Regions from separate parts of the Pandoraea sp. genome, predicted to be linked through region 3. Evidence: predicted binding sites of a transcription regulator. Region 3 holds the regulator's gene; each other region holds the start of a gene.
What was found. Region 3 encodes LexA, which represses DNA repair genes until DNA is damaged. Its sites were predicted from a motif close to ACTGTATNNNNATACAGT; they were not measured.
Positions count from the first base shown of each region.

Region 1: recA (recombinase RecA) is a predicted target of LexA. The motif match lies at 3,061-3,078, and genes of this name have one in related genera.
Region 2: ACE3UG_RS02685 (ATP-dependent helicase) is a predicted target of LexA. The motif match lies at 6,680-6,697, and genes of this name have one in related genera.

Region 1 is NZ_JAYRUC010000007.1:172,469-180,577, reverse strand. Features, by position in the region: gene sucC (ADP-forming succinate--CoA ligase subunit beta) at 1-305, opposite strand, end outside; gene ACE3UG_RS07875 (DUF2889 domain-containing protein) at 302-988, opposite strand; gene recX (recombination regulator RecX) at 1,298-1,843, opposite strand; gene recA (recombinase RecA) at 1,941-3,005, opposite strand; gene ACE3UG_RS07860 (response regulator) at 3,208-3,897, shown strand; gene ACE3UG_RS07855 (sensor histidine kinase) at 3,966-5,660, shown strand; gene ACE3UG_RS07850 (MFS transporter) at 5,832-7,490, shown strand; tRNA gene ACE3UG_RS07845 (tRNA-Met) at 7,668-7,744, shown strand; gene ACE3UG_RS07840 (MFS transporter) at 7,890-8,109, shown strand, end outside.
Region 2 is NZ_JAYRUC010000002.1:234,566-242,674, forward strand. Features, by position in the region: gene ACE3UG_RS02660 (HdeD family acid-resistance protein) at 1-1,089, shown strand, start outside; gene ACE3UG_RS02665 (alpha/beta fold hydrolase) at 1,252-2,424, shown strand; gene ACE3UG_RS02670 (DUF6726 family protein) at 2,724-2,894, opposite strand; gene ACE3UG_RS02675 (DUF1653 domain-containing protein) at 3,138-3,419, opposite strand; gene ACE3UG_RS02680 (hypothetical protein) at 3,489-4,280, opposite strand; gene ACE3UG_RS02685 (ATP-dependent helicase) at 4,536-6,620, opposite strand; gene ACE3UG_RS02690 (DUF72 domain-containing protein) at 6,787-7,719, shown strand; gene ACE3UG_RS02695 (voltage-gated chloride channel family protein) at 7,716-8,109, opposite strand, start outside.
Region 3 is NZ_JAYRUC010000015.1:112,498-120,606, reverse strand. Features, by position in the region: gene ACE3UG_RS13890 (LysR substrate-binding domain-containing protein) at 1-621, opposite strand, end outside; gene gcl (glyoxylate carboligase) at 743-2,509, shown strand; gene hyi (hydroxypyruvate isomerase) at 2,667-3,458, shown strand; gene glxR (2-hydroxy-3-oxopropionate reductase) at 3,684-4,586, shown strand; gene ACE3UG_RS13870 (asparaginase) at 4,933-5,973, opposite strand; gene lexA (transcriptional repressor LexA) at 6,336-6,989, shown strand; gene ACE3UG_RS13860 (hypothetical protein) at 7,170-7,634, shown strand; gene ACE3UG_RS13855 (enoyl-CoA hydratase/isomerase family protein) at 7,676-8,109, opposite strand, start outside.

The sequences.
Region 1 (8,109 bases), on a different contig from region 3:
GCGCCTTCTTCGATCAGCAGGCGATTGACCTTCTGACCTTCCGGACCGGTCTGGTGCGTGATCAGTTGCATGCCGAGGATCTGGCTGGCGTATTCGCGCACTTGCTCGATCGACTTGGCAACCTTCACGCCGCCGCCCTTACCGCGACCGCCTGCGTGAATCTGGGCCTTGACCACCCAAACCGGACCGCCGAGTTCTTCGGCTGCCTTCACGGCCTCGTCCACGGAAAACGCCGGAATGCCGCGGGGCACCGCGACTCCGAATTTCCGGAGGATTTCCTTGCCTTGATACTCATGAATCTTCATGCGTGATTCCCTTCTTGCTGAGTTGGAAGTTTGGGTTCGAGCTTGCGAGACGAGGCACCATCGCGCACCGCTTCTGTTGTGACGGGCGTCGTGGGCTCGCTCGCTCGATCGTTTGCGCGGCCGTTGAACCAGCGCGGGTAAAACCGGCGCACCGCCTCGCCATCAAACCTCAGGGCGTGACAATGTCCGAGTTGGAAAGGAGGTGCCGAAGGATCGGCATCGTTGGCGGCCTTGAGCGCCGTATCGGGGGTGTGGATGACCACACCGGCAAAGGCCTGAATCGCTGCCGTGGGCAGGACACTGCAGAGTTCTGTCAGATGCGTGCAACCCGCCGCGCCACCAAGGCGCTCGCGGACCGCGTGGCGGAAGCCGCGTCGCAGGTTAAGTCCGATCAATTGGCGATAGTCAGGACCGATCTGGTCGCAAATACCGGGATAAGGGACCCAGTCGGAGACAGCCTCGGCGTCATGCACCTCGAAGTTCTCATCGATCGTCACCCGCAGCCATAGCTCGTGAATCGGCGTGCCCTCCCTGCGAAGTCCCGTTGCCAATGGAAAATCCCGATCTTTATGATCGGTTAGACGGGCTTCGATGTCCCATAGGCCATCGTCGCGCGAAAACGCTTCGACAGCGATCGTGCGGCGGTGACGCAGGGTACGAGAGGCAGGCTCAGAGAGCGGCATGCGAGAGTGTGCAATGCATGAACGCAGAAAGGTCTTAATTCTAGCATAGGCGACGAGGGTCTCTGCCGCAGCGCAGCAGAAGCCCGTCGCATAAGGCCGAATTAACCGACTCATTGGTCGGGTTATCGCAATTCGTCAACCGAGGGCCGTATGGTGCAACGCCATATCGCGATAACCGTGGCACGACGCGTCACGCGAGATTCGGCGTTATGTCACGCCGGCATGCATGCGAGGTTGCACGCTCGCAGGGGTCAGGGCATCTCACCGGTGAATGACAACTTATTTATCAGGAAGGCGATGGAACGCACGTTATAGGTCGTCTGAAAATTCGTCGGCACCACGCACGATTTTGCTGATAACGGTACGCGAGAAACCGCGCGAGGCGAGAAAGCGCATCTGCTTGGCTCGCCCTTCGGGCGTCGAGGCGATCTCGCCAAACTTCTTCTGCCATACCGCACGGGCGCGGGTGAGTTCAGTCTCACGGAGTCGCTCCGCGAGCGCGGCAACGGTCTCGGCATCGACCTGATGCTGCCTGAGTTCTCCAACGATACGCGTCGTCCCCATGCGCGACGCGCGCCGGTTCACCACGCTTTCGGCAAACCGTTCGTTGGACAGCCAGCGCTCCTGCTCAAGGGTATCCAGTACGTGATCGAGCGCCTCAGGTTTCTCGGCGTCGGCGTACGGCACCAGCTTGCGGCGCAGTTCAGCCCGGCTGTACTCGCGGCGGGCAAGATACGAGAGTGCGCGCGCCTTGAGGCTCAGAGCGGGTTTGCGGGACGGCTTGACCGCAACCGCTTCGTCGCCGGGTTGCGGCGGCGGTGCATTCGGATCTCTGGGAAGGCGGCGAGTAATCATGACCTCATCGTGGCGAAATCAAAGCAGGGGGGCGCGGAAAGCAAAAACGGCAACGCGACGCCATCTGGCTTCACGTTGCCGCTCCGATGGCAGGGCCTCAGGCTTCGTCGCTTGCTTCGATCTCGCCGGTTTCGTTGATCGCCGTCACGCCGAGCGATGCACGCACCTTGTTCTCGATCTCGTGGGCGATGTCCGGATTTTCGCGCAGGAATTCCCGTGCGTTGTCCTTGCCCTGGCCGATCTTCTCGCCGTTATAGCTGTACCAGGCGCCCGCCTTCTCAACGACCTTGGCGTTCACGCCCAGATCGATGATTTCACCTTCGCGCGAAATCCCCTGACCGTAAAGAATGTCGAAAATCGCTTCACGGAACGGCGGCGACACCTTGTTCTTGACGACCTTGACGCGAGTCTCGTTGCCGACGACCTCGTCACCCTTCTTGATCGAGCCGATACGGCGAATGTCCAGACGCACCGACGAGTAGAACTTCAGCGCGTTACCGCCCGTTGTCGTTTCCGGGTTGCCGAACATCACACCGATCTTCATGCGAATCTGGTTGATGAAGATCACCGTGCAGTTCGTACGCTTGATGGTGCCGGTCAGCTTACGCAGCGCCTGCGACATCAGACGCGCCTGCAAGCCCGGCAGCGAATCGCCCATCTCGCCTTCGATTTCGGCCTTCGGCACAAGTGCTGCCACCGAGTCGATGACGATGAGATCGATCGACCCCGAGCGCACCAGCGCATCGGCAATTTCGAGTGCCTGTTCGCCCGTGTCCGGCTGCGAAATGAGCAGTTCCGGCACCGAGACGCCCAGCTTGTTTGCGTACCCGACATCGAGCGCATGTTCGGCATCGATGAACGCGCAGGTACCGCCGATTTTCTGCATTTCCGCCACGACTTGCAGCGTGAGGGTCGTCTTACCCGACGATTCCGGCCCGTAGATTTCGATCACGCGGCCGCGCGGCAGTCCTCCCACGCCAAGGGCGATGTCCAACCCAAGCGACCCCGTCGAGACGACCTGGATGTCCGCTTCGACCTCGCTGTCGCCCAGACGCATGATCGAGCCCTTGCCGAATTGCTTCTCGATCTGCGCGAGGGCAGCGGCGAGCGCCTTGCCTTTCTCGGCCGACAGATTGGCAGACCCTTTCTTGCTTTCTTCCATGAATCGTCCTTTGATATGATGAGCGAGACGGCTCGAGTGAGGCGTGATTGCCAGTACTGTATAAAAAACCAGTGCTCTTTGCAAGTGCCTGTTGTCAGAAAGCGCCGAAACGACAAAAAAAGCCGCGAACCACGCGCCGCAACATCACAGGAGACACACCGCTGCCGTCAGGCGACGGTGCCTACACAAGCCTATCACGCCCATGCGAATTCTCATCGCAGAGGATGACAGCATTCTGGCCGATGCCCTGATCCGCTCGCTGCGCCAGGGGGGCTACGCCGTGGATCACGTCAAGACCGGGCTCGAAGCCGATTCCGCGCTCTCCGCCCAGACGTTCGACCTGCTGATTCTCGACCTTGGTCTGCCCCGCTTGCCCGGTCACGAAGTCCTGCGTCGGTTGCGCGCGCGCAATTCCCATCTGCCGGTGCTTATCCTGACGGCGTCGGACAGCGTCGACGCCCGCGTAAAAGGTCTCGACCTCGGCGCAGACGACTACATGGCCAAGCCCTTCGCGCTGGCCGAACTCGAAGCCCGCGTGCGGGCGTTGACCCGGCGCGGTGCGGGCGGCGGCTCGACGGTCATCCGTCACGGCCCGCTCAGCTTCGATCAGGTTGGGCGCACCGCCTATATTCATGAGCAGATGCTCGACCTGTCCGCTCGCGAACTCGAGTTGCTCGAAGTGTTGCTGCTGCGCACCGGCCGGCTCGTCTCCAAGGAACAACTCGTCGACCACCTGTGCGGCTGGGGCGAAGAGGTCAGCAACAACGCCATCGAGGTCTACATGCACCGGCTGCGCAAGAAGATCGAGCCGAGCGGCGTGCGCATCGCCACGATCCGCGGGTTGGGGTATTGTCTGGAAAAGCCGGCCGCCGCTCCGGCCAACGCAGCCTGACAGCGTCGCAACCAGCGTAGTGCGTCGAGCGGCGCCCGCCGTCCCTGCCACTTTAGCCTTCCCGCCCGATGCGTCCGAGCTTTCGTCACCCTCATCGCGCCACCCCCGCAGACTCGGACGCTTCCGCTCAATCGTCCCGTTCGGCAGGCGGCGTGTCCGCAAAACGTGACGCCCCCCCACTCTCCGGCGCCGACGATCCGTTCGCCCCCTACGCCGAGCCTGACTCCGCCCCCTACGCCGATCCCTACGCCAATCCCTACGCGGATCCGTACACTGATCCGTTCGTGCGCCCCGGCTTTGGCGCGCCGCTCGAGCACGAGGCGGACCCGCCGCCTCGTTCGCTGTTCGGCGAGATCCTTGACTGGATGCTCGCGCCGCTGCTCCTGCTCTGGCCGATGAGTATTGCCGTGACGTATCTCGTCGCGAAATCGATTGCCAACGGGCCGTTCGACCGGGCGCTCGAGACCAACACTTACGTCCTTGCCCAGCAAGTTCATTCCGATCGCGGACAGGTCACACTGACGCTGCCCATGCCGGCTCGCGACCTGCTGCGCGCCGACGCGACCGATAACGTCTACTTTCAGGTACTCGGGGCGAAGGGGGAACTCGTCGGCGGTACTGCGGACCTGCCGCTGCCGCATGAAGACGACCGACCGCAGCCGGGCGTGGTCCAGTTTCGCGACGAGACCATCGGCGGCAACGACATTCGCGTAGCGTTCACCTATGTCGATTTGCCACACGTGGCGCCCCCCGGCAGCATGGCGCTCGTACAAGTTGCAGAGACGCTCGACAAGCGCAGCCAACTGGCGAACGAGATCATCAAGGGGGTGATCCTGCCGCAATTCGTGATCCTGCCGCTGGCCATCGTGCTGGTGTGGTTCGGTCTGTCGCGGGGCCTTGCTCCGCTGCATGCGCTGCAAGAACACATACGCGCCCGGCGTCCCGACGACCTGTCGCCACTCGAAGCGCGCCAGGCACCGCCGGAGATTGCGCCACTCGTGGCGTCGCTCAACGATCTGCTCGGGCGGCTTGAGCAGAACATGAAACTCCAGCAGCGGTTCATTGCGGACGCCGCTCATCAACTCAAGACACCGCTCGCAGGACTGCGCATGCAGGCCGAACTTGCCTTGCGTCAAACGTCCCCCGACGAATTGCGTCGCTCGCTCTCGCAGATTGCGGTGAGCTCGCAGCAAGCGGCACGCCTCGTCAACCAGTTGCTGGCACTGGCCCGCGCGGAGAACAGCGCCAACGATGCTTCGGCCTTCACGCCGGTCAATCTCAGCGTGCTTGCGCGTAACGCCATGCAGGACTGGTTCCAGGCGGCGTTCGCCAAACGGATCGATCTCGGCTTCGAGGAGCCGCCATTCCCGGTGCACCTGTCCGGTCAGCCGGTGATGCTGCGTGAGTTGCTCAACAACCTGATCGATAACGCGATCCGCTATACGCCATTGGGTGGCAAGGTAACGGTTCGTCTGCGGTACGAAGCGTCCGACGGCTTCGTGCATCTTGAAGTCGAAGACACGGGGCCGGGCATTCCGGCGTCGGAGCGCCCTCGGGTGTTCGAGCGCTTCTATCGCATTCTCGGCAGCGACAGCGACGGCAGCGGCCTCGGCCTCGCCATCGTGCGCGAGATCGTGCAGATCCATCGCGGCGATGTGAGCGTACTCGACCATGTCGACGCGCAGCACCCCGAAGCAACCGGCACGCTCATTCGGGTGACACTCCCCCTCGCAGACACCCCTATCGAAAACCCGCATGCATGACAAAAACACGCTAAATACGTGCCATTTCGGGTCAAAGTCGAGGGTAAGCCCCTAGCAGCGTAAGCTTCGAGTCAGTTTGGCGTCAGACGGCGGTAAGGTTGTCCTCCAATAATCAGTTGTAGCGGCCCGGGCACGTCCCAGGGGCGTGCTTACATTACAGGAGACAACCGCATGGCTACTACAACGACAGCCACCTCCCATGCGCCGATGACTGCCGAAGAAAGGAAGGTTATCTTCGCGTCGTCGCTGGGCACGGTGTTCGAGTGGTACGACTTCTACCTGGCCGGGTCGCTGGCCGTTTTCATCAGCAGGCACTTCTTCTCGGGCATCAACCCGACGGCGGCTTTCATTTTCACGTTGTTGTCGTTCGCGGCGGGTTTTGCGGTACGTCCGTTCGGTGCCATCGTGTTCGGGCGCATTGGCGACCTGGTTGGCCGCAAGTACACGTTCCTTGTGACCATCACGCTGATGGGGTTGTCGACACTGGTGGTCGGTTTGCTGCCGGGCTACGGGTCGTGGGGGATTGCTGCGCCGGTGATCTTCATCGCCATGCGCTTGCTGCAGGGTTTGGCCCTTGGCGGCGAATATGGTGGTGCCGCCACGTACGTTGCCGAGCATTCGCCGCACGGCCGTCGCGGCTTCTATACGTCGTGGATTCAGACGACGGCCACGCTCGGTCTGTTTCTCTCGCTGCTCGTGATTCTCGGCACCCGCACGGTGATTGGCGAAGAGGCGTTCGGCGACTGGGGTTGGCGCGTGCCGTTCGTACTGTCGCTGGTGCTGCTGTTGGTGTCGCTGTGGATCCGCATGCAACTGAGCGAATCGCCGGCATTCCAGCGCATGAAGGCTGAGGGCAAGGGGTCGAAGGCGCCGCTCAGGGAGTCGTTCGGTGAATGGAAGAACCTGAAGATCGTGATTCTGGCGCTGGTCGGCCTGACGGCGGGCCAGGCAGTCGTGTGGTACACGGGTCAGTTCTATGCGTTGTTCTTCATGACACAGGTCTTGAAGGTCGATGGCAACACGGCGAACATCATGATCGCGGTGGCCCTGCTCATTGGCAGTCCGTTCTTCGTGTTCTTCGGTGCGCTCTCGGACAAGATCGGACGCAAGCCGATCATCATGGGGGGCTGTCTGATCGCGGCACTGCTGTACTTCCCGATCTTCAAGGCGCTCACGCACTATGCAAACCCGGCTCTGGAAGCTGCAACTGCTCGCTCGCCGATCACGGTGATCGCCGATCCGAACGAGTGCTCGTTCCAGTTCAATCCGGTGGGCACCTCGAAGTTCACCAGTTCGTGCGACATTGCCAAGAGCTATCTGTCGCGTTCCGGTCTGAACTATCACAACGTAGCGGCACCGGCCGGCACGATGGCGACGGTGAAGATCGGCGACAAGGTGATTCAATCGGTCGACGGCAAGGCGGCGGACGCGAAGGACGCGGTCAAGGCGTTCGAGGCGAACATGTCATCCACGCTCAAGGCGGACGGCTATCCACCCAAGGCGGAGCCGGCACAGATGAACAAGCCGATGGTCGTGGTTCTGCTCACGATTCTGGTGATCTTTGTGACGATGGTATACGGCCCGATTGCCGCGATGCTGGTGGAGATGTTCCCGACGCGCATCCGCTACACGTCGATGTCGCTGCCGTATCACATTGGTAACGGATGGTTCGGTGGCTTCCTGCCGGCCACGGCCTTCGCGATCGTGGCAACCAACGGGGACATTTACTCGGGGCTGTGGTATCCAATCGTCATCGCCCTGGCGACCTTCGTGATCGGCATGCTCTTCATCAAGGAGACGAAGGACGTCGATATCTACGCCAACGACTGATGGGGTAATCGACCCGGTCGCTTGAACGGATCGACAACGCCGGGGCCTTCGGGCCTCGGCGTTGTCTTTTCTGGCACGGGCACAGGGAGGTGGTCGGGATGCGGTTGCGTTTATTTTTGCCGTTTGGAAAAAAGATATTGACAGCCCATAGGGCCCTACCTATAATCTTTCTTCTACGGCGAATTAGCTCAGTTGGTTAGAGCGACGGAATCATAATCCGCAGGTCCGGGGTTCGAGTCCCTGATTCGCCACCAAATAAAACAAAGGGTTAGCTTCGGCTAACCCTTTGTCGTTTCTGCGCACTGTCAACGAAGTGTCAACCGTCCCAAACGTCAGCGGCACTACAGACCAGTAGGCTTGCGAGCGATCTTCACCTTATAATCAAATGAAGGCCGCGCCATGGACAAGACCGAACTCATCCAATTTCGAATCGACGCTTTTACGCCGGACACTCTCCCGATGTCGCGGCTGGCGGAGTATTTGACTCAGCTCGCAGACTTGCTCGGTAGCCATGAGCACGTCCACTTCACGAGCGTCAGGAAGGGGAGCGCAATTCCCCAGGCAAAGGTCGATTATCCAGCCATACCAAAGGTGCAAGCGCGACTACAACTTGCACACT
Region 2 (8,109 bases), on a different contig from region 3:
CTCTTCGGCACCCTGTTCCTCGCCGACGGACTGTTGCAATGCGTCGCTGCCTACGTCGTGAGGTATCCGCGATGGGCCTGGGCCATGGCGGGCGGTTTGCTCGAGATCGCCGTCGCGATCTTCTTCTACCAACCGTATCCCACGCACTACAAAGGCACGCTGCCGTACGCCATCGGGTTGGGCCTCGCATTCACCGGCTGGAATGTGTTGGTACTCGCCATGCGTGCGCGGCGCATGCGCCGCGACTTCCGCGTCGAGCAGATTCTCGGCAGCCCGGAAGACAAACGCCACTTATGGAGCGACCGCCCGCGCGCCCCTCGCTGGGAGGGGCCGCCCGCTGAATCCGAGCCAGCCTTGACGGTGCATGTGTGGACGCCATCGGGCTCGTCCAAGGCGCCGGCGCGCCGCCACCCGGTGATCGATCGTTACATCGCCGCGGTCGACAAGAATGGGGTCATCTCGACAGGCCATGCCGCGCTGGAGAGCCATGAAGGCGTGTATGTGAGTCTTTATCCCGCACAGGAAATCGACCGCTCGCCGGACCAATTCGGGCAACTGTTGCGCGCCACGCGCGAAAACGACGTGCCTGGCGTGTTTCAACCGGACTATGCAACGGAGTCGAAGGCCTGGTGTCCGTCCACGGTCAAGGTCCGCATTCGCAATTACAGCCCTCGGCAATTGAACGCGTTTTGGCAGACCTATCGTCAGAACGCCACGTATAACCTCACACATCGCAACTGTTCGAGCAGCGTGGCCATGGCGCTCGAAGCGGCCATCGAAGGTCGCGTCGGCCAATGGCACGGCGGTGCCGACGCTGGCTGGTGGACATTCGTGCGACTGTGGCTCACCCCCGAGCTGTGGGTTGCGGCGCAATTGCGCAAGCGCGCGGAGACGATGGCGTGGACGCCTGGCCTGGTGCTCGATTACGCTCGCGCGGTCAGCATGCTCGTCGATCCGCGTCCGTTCGGCTGGATCACGATGTCGTCGCTCGCGCTGCGCCGCATGCGCCGAGCGCGCCGCGCGTGGCGCGACGCCGCCGAGCAGGCCGCCGTCGCGCAAGCGCAGGAAAATCGGGCATCGCATGGCTGACGGCGCCCACGGCGCCACGACGGGAAACGATCGAGACCTCGGCAAAGCGACGACGTAACGCCATTTGTACCGGCCGAGGCAACGGCAGCAGACGTCGGGGCAGCGCGGGATCGTGATTCGCGCGCCCTTCAAATGCAAGTTCCAATATGAGGATGGGTCGACATGTTCAATCGCCTATGGCGCATCGCGAGCGCCGCCCTGTTCGCCAGTCTGGTCGTCGGCCGTACCGCGCACGCAATCACGCCCGACGCCGCGCCCGCCACCATTCCTCACGGCGCCATGGTCGACCGGCAGCCGCTCGAGGCCGATCACGGATTGCCCGAGGCGGGCGAGCAGTTTCGTATTCGTTACAGCTCTATCGACGGCGTTGGCGGTATTGAAGCCCGCGAGGACACGGGCGCCGTCTTCCTGCCGAAAGGCGCAACGCCGCCCGGTGGATGGCCCGTCGTCGTGTGGGCGCATGGCACGGTGGGTGTCGCCAGCACGTGTGCGCCGTCGCTCAACGTGCGCAGCCAGCGCGACATTCAATATCTCGGCACGTGGCTCTCGCTCGGTTTTGCCGTCGTGGCGCCCGACTACCCGGGCCTCGGGTCGCGGGGGCTGCATCACTATCTGAATTCGCGCGCGCAAGCCTACAGCGTGCTCGACAGCCTGCTTGCCGCGCGCAGCGTCTTTCCGTTGCAGAACCGTGTGGTGCTCGTTGGCCAATCTCAGGGTGCGCATGCCGCGTTCTCGGCGGCAGGCTACCAGCCGCAGTACGCGCCAGACGTCAAAGTGATCGCGACCGTCCTCACGGGGACGCCGTATTTCAACGCGCAGACGTCGGCGGCCATGCTTTTCGCGAGCCAACCCGATCCGGGCGCACCCGACCCGAAGATTCCCTACGCCATGTATCTGTTCCTGTCGGCCGCCGACCGCGATCCGACGTTACGGGCGTCGCGCTACTTCTCGCCGCAGGCGTTGCCTGTGCTGAACGAGGCCCGCACGCTTTGCATTGGCGAGCTGACCGATCACTCCACGGCTGCGGGCCTCAACGCGGGCAACAGCATGCAACCGGACATCCAGAAACTGCTGGATAACCTGACCCCATCGCTTCGCTATCCAACGCTGCACATCAAGCATCCGGTATTCATCGGCATCGGCATGAAGGACATCGACGTGCCCGTCGTCATGCAACAGGCGTTTGCGCGCGATGTGGCCCAAGCCGGTACGACCACCGTCGTACATCGATATGACGGGCTCGATCACGATGCGACGGTCAATCCGTCCCTGCGCGATTCCGTGCCCTTCGTCCTGGATCAAATGGCATCGAGAAAACGTGCGCGCGCACAATAATTAGAGGATTGACTCGGAATTCTTGGATCGAGACAGGGAAGACACTCGACGAAATATCAAATAAGCCATTGATTTCAATGAGTTTATTTTCAGTTGCGACTACGCAACATGCGGCCACTTACGTAAAAATACATATGGTGCATCGCAACACGTCGTCCTATACTGAATTCGTCTCCTCCATGTCTCCTCCTGATATGGATTTAAGCCCGCATCGCGCGGGCTTTCTTTTTTTCTGCGGCCGATTCCTGCCCGCGAATCACGCACCGCCGTCCGGCGCATAGACAACGCGGCCGAGGCGATCAGTCGATGGCTGCGGCGCACGCGTCTGTCGGGGCTGCCAGCACGCCCCCCACCCCCGGTACAATCTTCAGCCCCGCCGATGCCACCCGGCACGGTGCGGCCAGCAACCCGCATCCGGACACCGACGTCACGAACGGGAGAATCGCGAACAAGGCCCACCATCGGCGCAGCGTGCGCGGCGCGGGCTTCGAGATCGATTCCGCGTCGCCGGCTCCCGAGGCGCCGGGACTGCGTTCGTCGAATGCCTCAGCGCAGGGTTGTGAAACGGTCATGGCCGGAGGACGCATCGGGGACAGCATAGTCATTGGGGGGTGTCCTGAAAAAGGCGGATTGCCGATCGCGCACGCGATCCGAGACAGGCGTTGATAGGCGTGGCGTTGGCAGGTGTCGCAACGCGGCGAATGACACGCGGCTCAGGCCGCAGGCGTTGTGTGGCCGATGAACGTGAAGCGCGGCACGAGTCCGGCGTCCGTCATGACCGGCGCATTCCAGATACGCAACAGCCGGGTACTCATGGGTAATCCGTCACGCGGATAGAGCCGCGTGTAGACAACCACCGGTTCATCGGTCTCATCGGCACGGGCGATGCCCAGCGCGAGATAACAATTGCCTTTGTAGTGACGGTAGACGCCGGCGCGGAACGCCTCGATTTCCGGCGTGGATTCCGCCGACGGCGCGGGCACATTCGTGAACATCGTCCTCTTCTCCTGCATACGACAGCCGGATACGATCCGGCCCTAAAGAACACACACCGCCGTCCCGCGTCAGTGCGGAACGGCGATGCCTACCGATTTCGCCAATGGCGCGGGCGAGATGCCGGAAGCACCGCGGAACGGCTCGTCCAGATTCACAATCAACGCGATCACCATTCCGATCGCGCCCATATGGATCGCAATGATGAAATTGCCCTTCCAAGAGCCCGGATACCGGCCATTCATCGCCATCGCCGCCAGCATGAAGAGCGAGATGACCCACCAGAACACGCCGGGCACGGTCTTCGTCGAGTTCTCGAAGCGTCCCTGCCGCGACTCTTCCAGACGGTCGAGCAAGGTCCGAATCGAGCTGGCGCTGTCCTCATGGCTCGCGACGACACGTCGTGTGGCGCCGACAAACGCCGTCAATGCCGCTTCCGTCGCTGGCGACAGATCGGGATCGGCGGTGCTCAACGTCTTCCACTCGTCGGTGACGGCAGACGTCACGTAGCCGCGCAGCAGCACGCGCGCGGCTTGCGCATCGGCGTCGCCCACCGCCTTGAGTTCGCGATCGAGACGCCGCACAACCGACGCCTCGTGCAGCGCCTGATCGTCTGCGTGGCCAAGGTTGGCCCGCACGTCGGTCAACACGTGGGCGAGCACGAAGACGATAAACGCAAGCAGGCTGCCATGAACGACATCGGCGACCGTGCCGCGAACCTCGGACGGATCGGCCAGCCGATCGAACAGCCAGACGCGTGCAAGCCAGGCGACGACAACGGCGATAAGCGCCGTGCCGAGCGCCATGCACACGAGCAACAGCGCCGTGGGCATCAACGTCATTCGGTCAACCAACCATTGCATTCGCGCACCCTCGCATCCGTTCCGGCAAGCCCTGGCGAAACGTCCAAAACGTTCAAAACGTTCATGATGGCGGTGTGCCTCGCGCCGCCGCCGATGCGGCGACTATACCTGATGCGCGGACGACGGCAACTTTGGAAAATTTCCATCCCTGTCACCGCAGACGCGGCGAACGCGAGCGCCCCGGCGAAGGGGCGCGGTCAGCGGGGGTCGCCAGCGCGTCCACCCTGCAACGTGCGCGCGTGGCACAGCGCGATTTCACGACCATGCGCTACGCAGTTTACGGGCAACATCGATATGCACCGTCACGTCGCCCACCGGTCCCTTCGGGACATCGCCCTCGCGCGGTTTTGGGAAAATTTCGTACAACGGCAACATCGCGTCGGTGACGAAACGGCTGCGTGTGCCATACACATGGCGATCGCCCATGCCCGTTTGTTGATGTACGTAGAATCGCTGCGGCACGACCAGTTGCAGCGATTCCTTTGCCCGCGTCATCGCCACGTACAACAGCCGCCGCTCTTCCTCGATGTCCTCGTCGTCGCCCGTACTCATGTCCGACGGCATGCAGCCGTCCACCACGTTGAGCACATAGACCGAGTGCCACTCCTGCCCTTTCGCGCTGTGGATCGTCGACAGAATCAGATAATCTTCGTCGAGCAACGGGGGGCCGGATTGTGCACTCGTGGCGTCAGGGGGATCGAGCGTGAGTTCGGTCAGGAACTGTTCACGCGAGCCATACGTGCCCGCAATGCGCGCGAGCTGTTCAAGGTCGGCCTGACGCACGGCCGCGTCATCGAAGCGTTGCGTGAGCAGCGGTGCATACCAGCGCAGTGCCAGGTCGACATCGGCGGGCCACGCGAGGCGCGAGTCGTGCAATGTCGTGAAAACGTCGACGAACGCTCGCCAATCGGTCGCGGCAGCCGACGGCGGCTTGAAGTCTGCAAGTACATGCGCGGGCGTGGCCGATGCCGACATGGCGTCGAGCAGGCGCGTTGCGCTCACCGGTCCGATACCGGGGATGAGTTGCGCCACGCGAAACCCCGACAATCGGCTAGCCGGGTTGTGCGCCCATCGCAGGATCGACAGCATGTCCTTGACGTGCGCCGCCTCGAGAAACTTCAAGCCACCGAATTTCACGAACGGAATGTTGCGTCGCGTCAGCTCCAGTTCGAGCGCCGCGCTATGGCTGCCGGTACGAAACAACACGGCCTGCTGCATCAAGCGCGTGCCAGTCTCCCGTTGCGCCAGTACCTGATCGGCGACCCATCGCGCTTGTCCCGTTTCATCGCTCACGTTCACGAGTTGCGGCTTGCGTGCCGAGTGCCGATCGGTCCACAGCGCCTTCGCGTAGCGCTCGCTCGACTCGGCGATGACGGCATTGGACGCATCGAGAATCGGTTGTGTGGACCGGTAGTTGCGCTCGAGCGTAACCACATGCGCAGGCTCGGCAAACTGGCCCGGGAAATCGAGAATGTTGCGGATCGTCGCCGCCCGGAACGCATAGATCGACTGAGCGTCGTCGCCGACGACGCTCAGGCCGCGTCCGTCCGGTTTCATGGCAAGCAGAATCTGCGCCTGCAGCCGGTTGGTGTCCTGATACTCATCGACAAGAACATGATCGAAGCGTGCGCCCAGTTCGCGCGCGAGTTCCGGCGCGCTCATCGTCTCGGCCCAATACAGCAGCAGGTCGTCGTAATCGAGCACGTGCTGCGCCTGCTTCGCGTCGACATAGGCGCCGAAAAGCGTCTTGAGTTGCGCCTCCCATTGCGCACACCATGGAAAGTGCTTCGCGAGCACTTCCGCGAGCGGCGCCTGACTGTTCACCACGCGCGAATAAATCGAAAGACACGTTCCCTTGAGCGGAAAGCGCGATTGCGTCGCGGAAAAACCGAGTTCATGCCGCGCGAGTCCCAGCAGATCCTCGGCGTCGCTGCGGTCGTGAATGGTGAAAGCTTCCGACAAACCGATGCGCGTTGCGAAGTCGCGCAACAGACGCGCGCCGATCGCATGAAACGTTCCAGCCCACGGCAGCGATGGCGGCTGCGACGACGCGAGCCCCAGCACCTTCTGCAGCACGGCGCCCACGCGCCGCTCCATTTCACCGGCGGCACGGCGCGAGAACGTGAGCAGCAGGATGCGATTGGGGTCGGCCCCGCGCACGATCAGATGCGCCACGCGATGCGCGAGCGTGCTGGTCTTGCCCGAGCCAGCCCCAGCGATAACGAGCAGTGGCCCACCGGGCGCGCCGTCGTCACCCACGCCGTAGTCGACGGCCTCGCGCTGGCGGTCGTTGAGTTCGGCCCACGGGTCGCGGGCGGGAGCAGTCGGCTGTTCGGACATGCGAGATCTTGGAGCGTCACGACAATTCAGGCGGTTGCCCGAAAGTACGCTCATCGAGTACTGTATATTCATACATTATAACGACGGCATCGACGCCCATCGAGCCTCTTCGGAAATTGAGACGAATCCTGGTTTCCACCCCGCTGACCGTTCACTGGTTGGCCGCATGACGATTCGCATCGGCACGTCGTCGTGGACCGACCCGACGCTCATTGCATGCCAACGGTTCTATCCGCCGGGCGTCGCCACGCCCGAGGCGCGGCTGCGCCACTACGCGTCGCAGTTCGATCTGGTGGAGGTCGACAGCAGCTACTACCGCTTGCCCGACCCTGCCGTGGCATGGCGCTGGACACAGCGCACGCCCCCGTCGTTTCGCTTTCACATCAAGGCGTTTCGCGCGTTCACTGGCCATGCGACGCCGCGCTCGGCGCTCCCGGCCGATATCGCGCGGGCGCTTGGCGCTCCCGCCGAAGCGCCGCCAGGGCCGGAGCGCCGGCTTGCGCCGCACGACATCCCGACCGAGCTCAGCACCGAATTGTGGCGCCGCTATCTCGAAGCGATTGAGCCGTTGCGTCAGAGCGGGCAACTGGCGGCGATCCACTTCCAGTTCTCGCCGCGCGTGCAAAACGACCGGGCCGGGCGAGCGCTCGTCTTCGAGACCGCGCGGCGGCTCGATGGCGAGCCGCACGCGATCGAGTTTCGTCACCGGAGCTGGTTCGACACGCCCTCGCGCGAAGCCGCCACGCTGGCGATGTTGCGCGAGACCGGGGCGGCACATACCATCGTCGACAGTCCTGGCGGACTCGACAACACCGTGCCAGCCGTGTGGGCGACAACGCGCGACGACCTGTGCGTCTTACGTCTGCATGGCCGGAATGCCGCCGCGTGGAACCGGCAAGGTGTCGGCGCCTCGTCAGGACGCTTCGTGTATGAATACAGCGCGAGCGAACTGATCGACATTTCGGCGCGCGTCCAACGGATCGCCGCGCAGGCCGACGATACCCACGTTCTCTTCAACACCAATCACGAAGATCAGGGCATGAAGAACGCGTCGGCGTTTGCGCGCGCCCTCACCGGTCTCGCCCACGGCGTGTCTTAGGGGCTTCGCGTATCGTCCGTCGCTGCGGCGCCGGCCCTGCGCGCCTTGCGCCACGCAGGCAGGTCGGCGAGACGCGCGCCTTCAGGCACGCCGCCATGCTTGCCCAGTCCGACGCGTTGCGCGCGATAGATGCCTGTGTGTCCCGAGCAGAGGTAGGCCAGCACACAAGCGATCGCCGCATAGCCGCCGATCTGTGGGCCGAAGATCTCGATGGCCATCAGCGTCGAGGCAATGGGCGTGTTGGCCGCTCCGGCGAACACTGCCACAAAGCCAATGCCGGCGAGCACGGCCGCTGGCAACGTCAAGACATGCGATAGCGCGTTGCCCAGCGTCGCGCCGATATAGAACAGCGGCGTCACTTCCCCGCCCTTGAAGCCCGAGCCGAGCGTG
Region 3 (8,109 bases):
TTGCCGCTTGAAGTACCACCCCCGCTGTTGGCCGCCTTGCAGGTTGAACGCGAGGCAATTGTGCCTGGCCAGGTCTTCGAGCGTCTTCGGGCGACCGTGCCGCGCAAAATACGCCGGGGTGCCGCACACCACGCGCCGGTTCTGGGCGAGTTTGACGGCCACGAAATTCGGGTCGACGGAGCCGCCGATACGAATACCCATGTCGTACCCTTCGCGCACAAGGTCGACCACGCGGTCGGTGAGGTTGAACGAAATCTGGACCTCCGGGTGCAGCCGCAGGAACGCCGGGGCATGCGGCGCCACGTGCTTTCGCCCGAACGCCGCCGGGGCCGACACGATCAGGTGCCCCGAGACGGCGTGACGTCCGGCGCTGATCTCGTTCTCTGCCATCTCCCAGTCACCGAGCAACTGTTTGCAGCGCTCCAGAAATGCGCCTCCCTCTTCCGAGAGCGCGAGCCGGCGCGTCGAGCGGTACATGAGCTTGATGCCGAGGCGCTTTTCAAGGGCGTCGATACGTCGCCCCAGAATCACCGGCGAGACCCCCTCCTTGAGCGCAGCCGCGGCCAGACTGCCCGCTTCGGCCACCTGCACAAAGGTCTCGATCTGTTTGTAACGGTCCATCGCGCCTCCATTCGATACTTTTTGTTCTTAAAAAAACGATCTTTTGTGATCTTATCAAACAAATCGTACCGGCTTAAAGTGACCTCCAAGATCATTACCTATTACCCATTGGAGGAGTCACATGGCCAAGATGACCGCCGTAGAGGCCGCCGTGCGCGTGCTGGAGAAGGAAGGCATCACCACGGCGTTCGGCGTGCCCGGCGCTGCCATCAACCCGTTCTATTCGGCGTTGCGCAAGGCCGGTAGCGTCGAGCACGTGCTTGCACGCCACGTCGAGGGCGCGTCTCACATGGCCGAAGGTTACACCCGTGCAGAGGCCGGCAATATCGGTGTATGTATCGGCACCTCGGGCCCGGCGGGAACCGACATGATTACCGGTCTGTACTCCGCATGGGCCGATTCGATCCCGATCCTGTGCATCACGGGCCAGGCCCCGCGCGCCCGTCTGTACAAGGAAGACTTCCAGGCCGTCGACATCGAGTCGATCGCCAAGCCCGTCACCAAGTGGGCCGTGACCGTGCGCGAGCCTGCACTCGTGCCGCGCGTGTTCCAGCAGGCGTTCCATCTGATGCGCTCGGGCCGTCCGGGTCCGGTGCTCATCGATCTGCCGTTCGACGTGCAGGTTGCCGAGATCGAGTTCGATCCGCAGACGTACGAACCGCTGCCGGCGTACAAGCCTGCGGCCACGCGCGCCCAGATCGAGAAAGCGATCGAGATGCTGGTCGCATCGGAGCGCCCGCTGATCGTCTCGGGTGGCGGCGTGATCAATGCCGACGCCGCCGATCTGCTCGTCGAGTTCGCCGAAACGGTGAACGTGCCGGTTGTGCCCACGCTCATGGGCTGGGGCACCATCGCCGACGACCATCCGCTCATGGCTGGCATGGTCGGCCTGCAGACGTCGCACCGCTTCGGCAACGCGACCATGCTGGCCTCGGATTTCGTGATGGGCATCGGCAACCGCTGGGCCAACCGCCATACGGGTAGCGTCGATGTGTTCACCAAGGGCCGCAAGTTCGTGCACGTCGACATCGAGCCGACGCAAATTGGCCGCGTATTCGGCCCGGACTACGGCATCGTGTCCGACGCCAAGGCAGCCCTCACGCAGTTCGTGGAAGTTGCCAAGGGGCTCAAGGCTGCGGGCCGTCTGCCGGATCGTTCGCAATGGGTCGCCGATTGCCAGAAGCGCAAGCGCACGATGCTGCGCCGCACGGACTTCGACCAGGTGCCGATCAAGCCGCAGCGCGTGTATCAGGAAATGAACGCGTTCTTCGGCCGCGACGTGCGCTACGTCTCGACCATCGGTCTGTCGCAGATCGCCGCCGCGCAGTTCCTGCACGTGAACAAGCCGCGTCACTGGATCAACTGCGGCCAGGCGGGCCCGCTGGGTTGGACGGTGCCGGCGGCCATCGGCGCGAAGGTGGCCTCGCCGTCGTCGGACGTCGTGGCCATCTCGGGCGACTACGACTTCCAGTTCATGATCGAAGAGCTGGCGGTAGCGGCGCAATTCAAGGTGCCGTACATCCATGTGGTCGTGAACAACTCGTATCTGGGCCTGATCCGTCAGGCGCAGCGCAACTTCGACATGGACTACTGCGTGCAGCTCGCGTTCGAGAACGTGAACTCACCTGAGGTGAACGGGTACGGCGTCGATCACGTGAAGGTCGCCGAGGGCCTTGGCGTGAAGGCGATCCGCGTGTTCCAGCCGAACGACATCCAGCCCGCGTTCGCGCAGGCGCGCAAGCTGATGGCCGAGTTCTCCGTGCCGGTGATCGTCGAAGTGATTCTCGAGCGCGTGACCAACATCGCGATGGGCACCGAGATCAACAACGTCAACGAGTTCGAAGACATCATCGACGTTGTGGAAGAGCACAACGCAGTGACGGCCTGATTCATCACTGCACTACGGTTTGCGGGGCGCGCGCGTCCCCTGCGCGCTCGGCTAGACCCCGTGTCCCGCCCAAGCGCGCGCCCCGCAACCAGGCAGCACCCTTGCATCGAAATCGTCGAAACCACCCCCTGAGAAAAGAGAAAGAGGAGTCAGCGCAATGCCGAAATTTGCCGCCAATCTGACCATGCTGTTCAACGAGGTGCCGTTCCTCGACCGCTTCAAGGCGGCCGCCGCGGCGGGCTTTCGCGGCGTGGAGTTTCTGTTCCCGTATGCGTTTCATCGCGACCAGATCGCCGACAAGCTCAACCAATACCAGCTCGACCTCGTGCTGCACAACCTGCCTGCCGGCAACTGGGAAGCGGGCGAGCGCGGCATTGCCATCTTCCCCGAACGCGAGGCCGAATTCCGCGACGGCGTGGGCGAAGCCATCACGTATGCCAAAGCGCTGGGCGTGAAGCAATTGAACTGCCTCGTGGGCAAGCAGGGTGCCGATCTGTCGACGCAAGTCGCCCGCGACACGCTCGTGGGCAACCTGCGCTTCGCCGCCGACGCCCTCAAGGCCGAAGGCATCCGCCTGCTGGTCGAGCCGATCAACACGTACGACATTCCAGGCTTCTTCGTGAATCGTACGAAGCAGGCGCTGGAAATCTTCGACGCCGTCGGCTCGGACAACCTGTTCCTGCAGTACGACATCTATCACATGCAGCGCATGGAAGGCGAACTCGCCAAGACCATCGAGACGAATCTCGCGCGCATCGCGCATGTGCAACTGGCGGACAACCCGGGCCGCAATGAGCCGGGTACGGGCGAAATCAATTACGCCTACCTGTTCGCGTTCCTCGACCGCATTGGCTACAACGGCTGGATCGGGTGCGAGTACAAACCGGCCACCACCACGACCGATGGCCTCGGCTGGTTCAAGGCGGCGGGCTTGCGCGAAGCCGCGTAACCGCTAATTCACCCCCGCTCCCCGCGCGCGGCGCCTCCCCCGGCGGCGTGCGCACGAAACAAAGGCACACCGGCCGGACGCGGTGCGCCGGCCAACCGGGTTTCGACGAGGAAGGGCCCCGCCGGCCGCATGCAGGGGGCATGCGGCCGGAGCACGGGGGACGCGAGAGCGCGGAAGCACGGCACCGCCCCGCTCGTCTGACCGTTGGCGACAACACTTCAAACTTTGGCAACAAGGAGTCTCGAAATGGCACAACTCGGTTTCATTGGTCTTGGCATCATGGGCGCGCCGATGGCGAAGCATCTGCAGAACGCCGGTCACAAGCTGTTCCTGTATGAGCGCCGCACGCCGCCGCAAGATCTGATCGACGGTCAAGCCACGGTCTGCACGTCGGCCAAGGAAGTCGCCAAGCGTGCCGACATCGTCTTCGTGATGGTGCCGGATACCCCTGACGTGGGCGCGGTGCTGTTCGGTCAGGACGGTCTGGCCGAAGGCCTCTCGGCGGGCAAGATCGTCGTCGACATGAGCTCCATCTCGCCGATCGAAACAAAGGAATACGCGAAGAAGATCAAGGCGCTGGGCGCCGAATACCTCGATGCGCCGGTCTCGGGCGGCGAAGTCGGTGCGAAGGCTGCCTCGCTGTCGATCATGGTGGGCGGTTCGCAAGCTGCGTTCGACGATGTGAAGCCGTTCTTCGAACTCATGGGCAAGAACATCACGCTCGTGGGCGAGAGCGGTGCGGGCCAGACCTGCAAGGTCGCCAATCAGATCGTGGTCGCGCTGACGATCGAAGCCGTGGGCGAGGCCCTGCTGTTCGCGTCGAAGGCAGGTGCCGATCCGGCGAAAGTGCGCGAAGCACTGATGGGTGGCTTCGCGTCGTCGCGCATTCTCGAAGTACACGGCGAGCGTATGGTGAAGCGCAACTTCGAACCGGGCTTCCGCATCGCCCTGCATCAGAAGGATCTGAACCTGGCGCTGCAAAGCGCGAAGGCGCTCGGCGTTTCGCTGCCGAACACGGCCACGTGCCAGGAGCTGTTCAACGCCTGTGCCGCCAACGGTGGCGCCGCGTGGGATCACTCGGGCATGGTGCGCGCGCTGGAAATGCTCGCCAATCATACCGTGGCGTAATTCACCGATCCGATCGGTAACGCCAGGCCATCAGGGAGAGACGGCGGACGTTGGCGAATGCCGGGCTGCAAGGTCCGGTATCCACCTGCCGCCCCCCTCCGGACACACGCCACGGTCGGCTCCGCTGCATGCCCGAACGGCCGACCCTTACGGGGTAGTTCGCGAGAAGACGAAGGAAGCGGCTGTCAACGCCGTGAGCAGGAAGATGGAAGGAACTGCAGCAGGTTCCGCAGAGAACGGGCGCAGACGTAAGCGACACCACTACGCCTCGCCGAGCGTCACGGCGCAAGTCGATCAAACGAGCGACTTGCGCCGTATTTTTTTGTCCCTTCCGAAAGGGGGGACGTCAATACTCGGCAAACAGACTCTGCATGCGCTCGCGCGGCACGCCTGCCTGCAAGGCCAGCATCAGCAACACGCGCGCCTTGAAAGGGTGCAGGTTGCCGGCACTCACGAAGCCGTACTGATCGTCGGGCGCCGCGCCGTTGTGCATCACGTGGCCACTGCCCACGCGCGATGCACGCACGACCGTCACGCCGCGCTGAACGGCGTCGGCCAACGCCTGTTGCAGCAGCGAATGCAGCGAGCCATTGCCCGTGCCCGCCACCACAATGCCCTGCACGCCCGCTTCAACCAGCGCATCGACCGCGATACGCGACACGCCCGCGTAGCTCGACACGACTTCCACGGCCGGCAACTCGCCCGAGAGTCCGACGAACTCGCTCTCGACGGTGTGGTACTGCAACGCCGCACGCTGATACGCAACGCGCTCATCCTGCACCCAGCCGAGTACACCGATCTCCGGGGAGTGAAACGCGTCGACCTTGTACGTGCTCGTCTTGACGACATCGCGCGCGCTGTGAATCTGGTTGTTGAGGGCAACCATCACGCCGCGTCCAGCCGAAATCGGGTCGGTCGCCACGCGCACAGCGTTAAGCAGATTGAGCGGTCCGTCCGCAGAGAGCGCCGTCGCCGGTCGCATCGCCGCCGTCAGCACGACCGGCTTGCGACTGTTGACTGTGAGATGCAGGTAATACGCCGTTTCTTCCAGCGTATCTGTACCGTGCGTAATGACCGCACCGGCCACATCGGGCTGCGAGAGCAAGGCATTGACGCGTGCGGCCAGCTTCTGCCAGAGCGCCACGTTGATGTCCTTACTATCGATCTGCGCGACCTGTTCCGCGTGGATGTGCGCAACGCTACCCAGCGCCGGAACGGCCGCAAGCAGATCCTGAACGCCAAGCGCCCCGGCCTGGTAAGCGGAGGTGCGCGTCGCGTCGGCCGCGCTGCCCGCGATCGTGCCGCCCGTGGCGAGCAGCGCGATGCGCGGCAACTCGCCCGAGGACACGGTGTAATGAGGAATCGGGTTGAATGAAGGCAAAGTCATGCCACCGATTGTATCTAATACTGCTCGGCTTCCCAATTGCTGAAAGTATCGATCCCGGCGCAGCCGGCGAGATCGTGGACATGCCACGCCCAAATGACGCAAGCGCGCAAGCGTGCCGAACAAGGCGCTCAGTTCAAACACGCTCTCGAGCCGAAGCACGGTGGGCTCCCGCCATCGGATATCTCCAGACATCGATCGGAACGCCCGCTCAAACGAGCACTGGCCGAACACCGGCGCGGCGAAATGGGTCACAAGCAATCCCCGGCACAGCGAGAACTTCGCGCTTGACATGAAGTTTTCCCTTGCCTTTTTTTAAACACTGTACAAAAATACAGCCACCTGTGCTTCCATACAGTGATCCCATGATCAAACTTACCGCACGTCAACAGCAGGTCTACGAACTGATCCGACAAGCGATCGAGCGCTCCGGCTTTCCGCCCACACGCGCAGAGATCGCGGCCGAACTCGGCTTCTCCTCCGCCAATGCTGCGGAGGAGCACCTGCGGGCGCTGGCGCGCAAAGGGGTGATCGAACTGGCCGCCGGTCAATCGCGCGGCATCCGTCTCAAGCGTCTGGACGAAGCTGGCGGAGCGCATCAGTTCACGTTGCCCCATATGGGGCTGATGCAACTGTCGCTGCCGCTCGTCGGGCGCGTGGCTGCCGGTAGCCCGATCCTTGCGCAGGAACATATTGAACGCAACTTCCAATGCGATCCGAACATGTTCGCGCGCCAACCCGACTACCTGCTGAAGGTGCGCGGAATGTCGATGCGCGACGCAGGCATTCTCGATGGCGATCTGCTGGCCGTACAGAAGGCCGCCGATGCGCGCGAGGGCCAGATCGTCGTGGCGCGAATCGGCGACGATGTGACCGTCAAACGTTTTCACCGTGTGCCGGGGGGCGTCGAACTGATTGCGGAGAACCCGGACTTCGAGAACATCGATGTCAACGAAGGTAGCGGTGACTTTGCGCTGGAGGGGATTGCGGTCGGCTTGATCCGCAATAACGATCTCTAGGCGCGCCCTCGGGGATTGCGACTCGCGAGTGCATTCATCGCGCAGTCCCTGACGTTCTGAACATTTGCATTTCCGACTGCGCCGGGCTCGGTCCGGCGCCTGTGCCCTGCTTCGCCCGCGATTTGAGAAATACGTGGCAGGACGCGTCCCTCTGACCGGCATTGGAGAAAGGATCGCATCATGGCTCGACTCTTTGGTTTGCTGCGTACGTCATTTGGTCAAACGCGTGTCCGGGTGTCGTCGCAGGCACGGCTCTCGGCCGTGTACGGGCTGTCGGCCTTGTCCGGGCCGTTTGCCGCTGCACCGGCGATTGCGCGCTCCTACACCGTGCCTGCGCGAGCGCGCAGCACCGCCCTGCCCCGGACGCTCGCGGCCGCCGTGGCGTTGGCATCGCGTCGCGCGTGCCCCACCGGGAACGCCGTCAAAACATCGCGCAATGTGCGGGCCCTTCAACGGTGCGAAACGCTCGGCAGGCCGGGCAGGCACGCGGGCTACGAGGGCTTCAAGGACCACAAGGACCACGATGTGCGCGATGTGCGCGTGTATCGCGACGTGTCGCACATCGTGATGGTAGGCAGCATGGCCGATATCTGCCGCAAACTCGATCAGGCCGTCGGCGAGCAGTTCTGCCTGGCGGCGGTGTAGGCACTCAGGCAAGCCTGCCGCCGCGTTTCGCGACGACTTACTTACCGTCCGAGTTCGCGCAACGGATTGTCCGCACCAAGACGCTCGCCGTCGAAGAATCGCGCAACGTCAGCAGGCTTTACCGCTTCGATGCTGGCGTGCTGCCATTGCGGCGCGTGATCTTTGTCGACAACCATCGCGCGTATGCCTTCGACACCTTCCGCGCCTGTACGGCCGTCGAGATTAAAGACGCTGCGCATCATCAGCCACTCTTCACGCAACTCGTCTGCCAACGACAGCTTGCGCGCCCGTCGTACCTGCTCCAGCGTGACGCAAACCATCAGCGGCGAACGCTTGGTGCGCAACAGGTCTTCAGTCTCCTGCGCCCAACCGGAATACTCGCAGCGGGCTTCGCGCTTGAGCGACGCCAGGACAGTCGGCATATCCGGCAAGCCGAAATGCCGATCGATCACGTCGCGCAGCGGTGCGAGCTTGC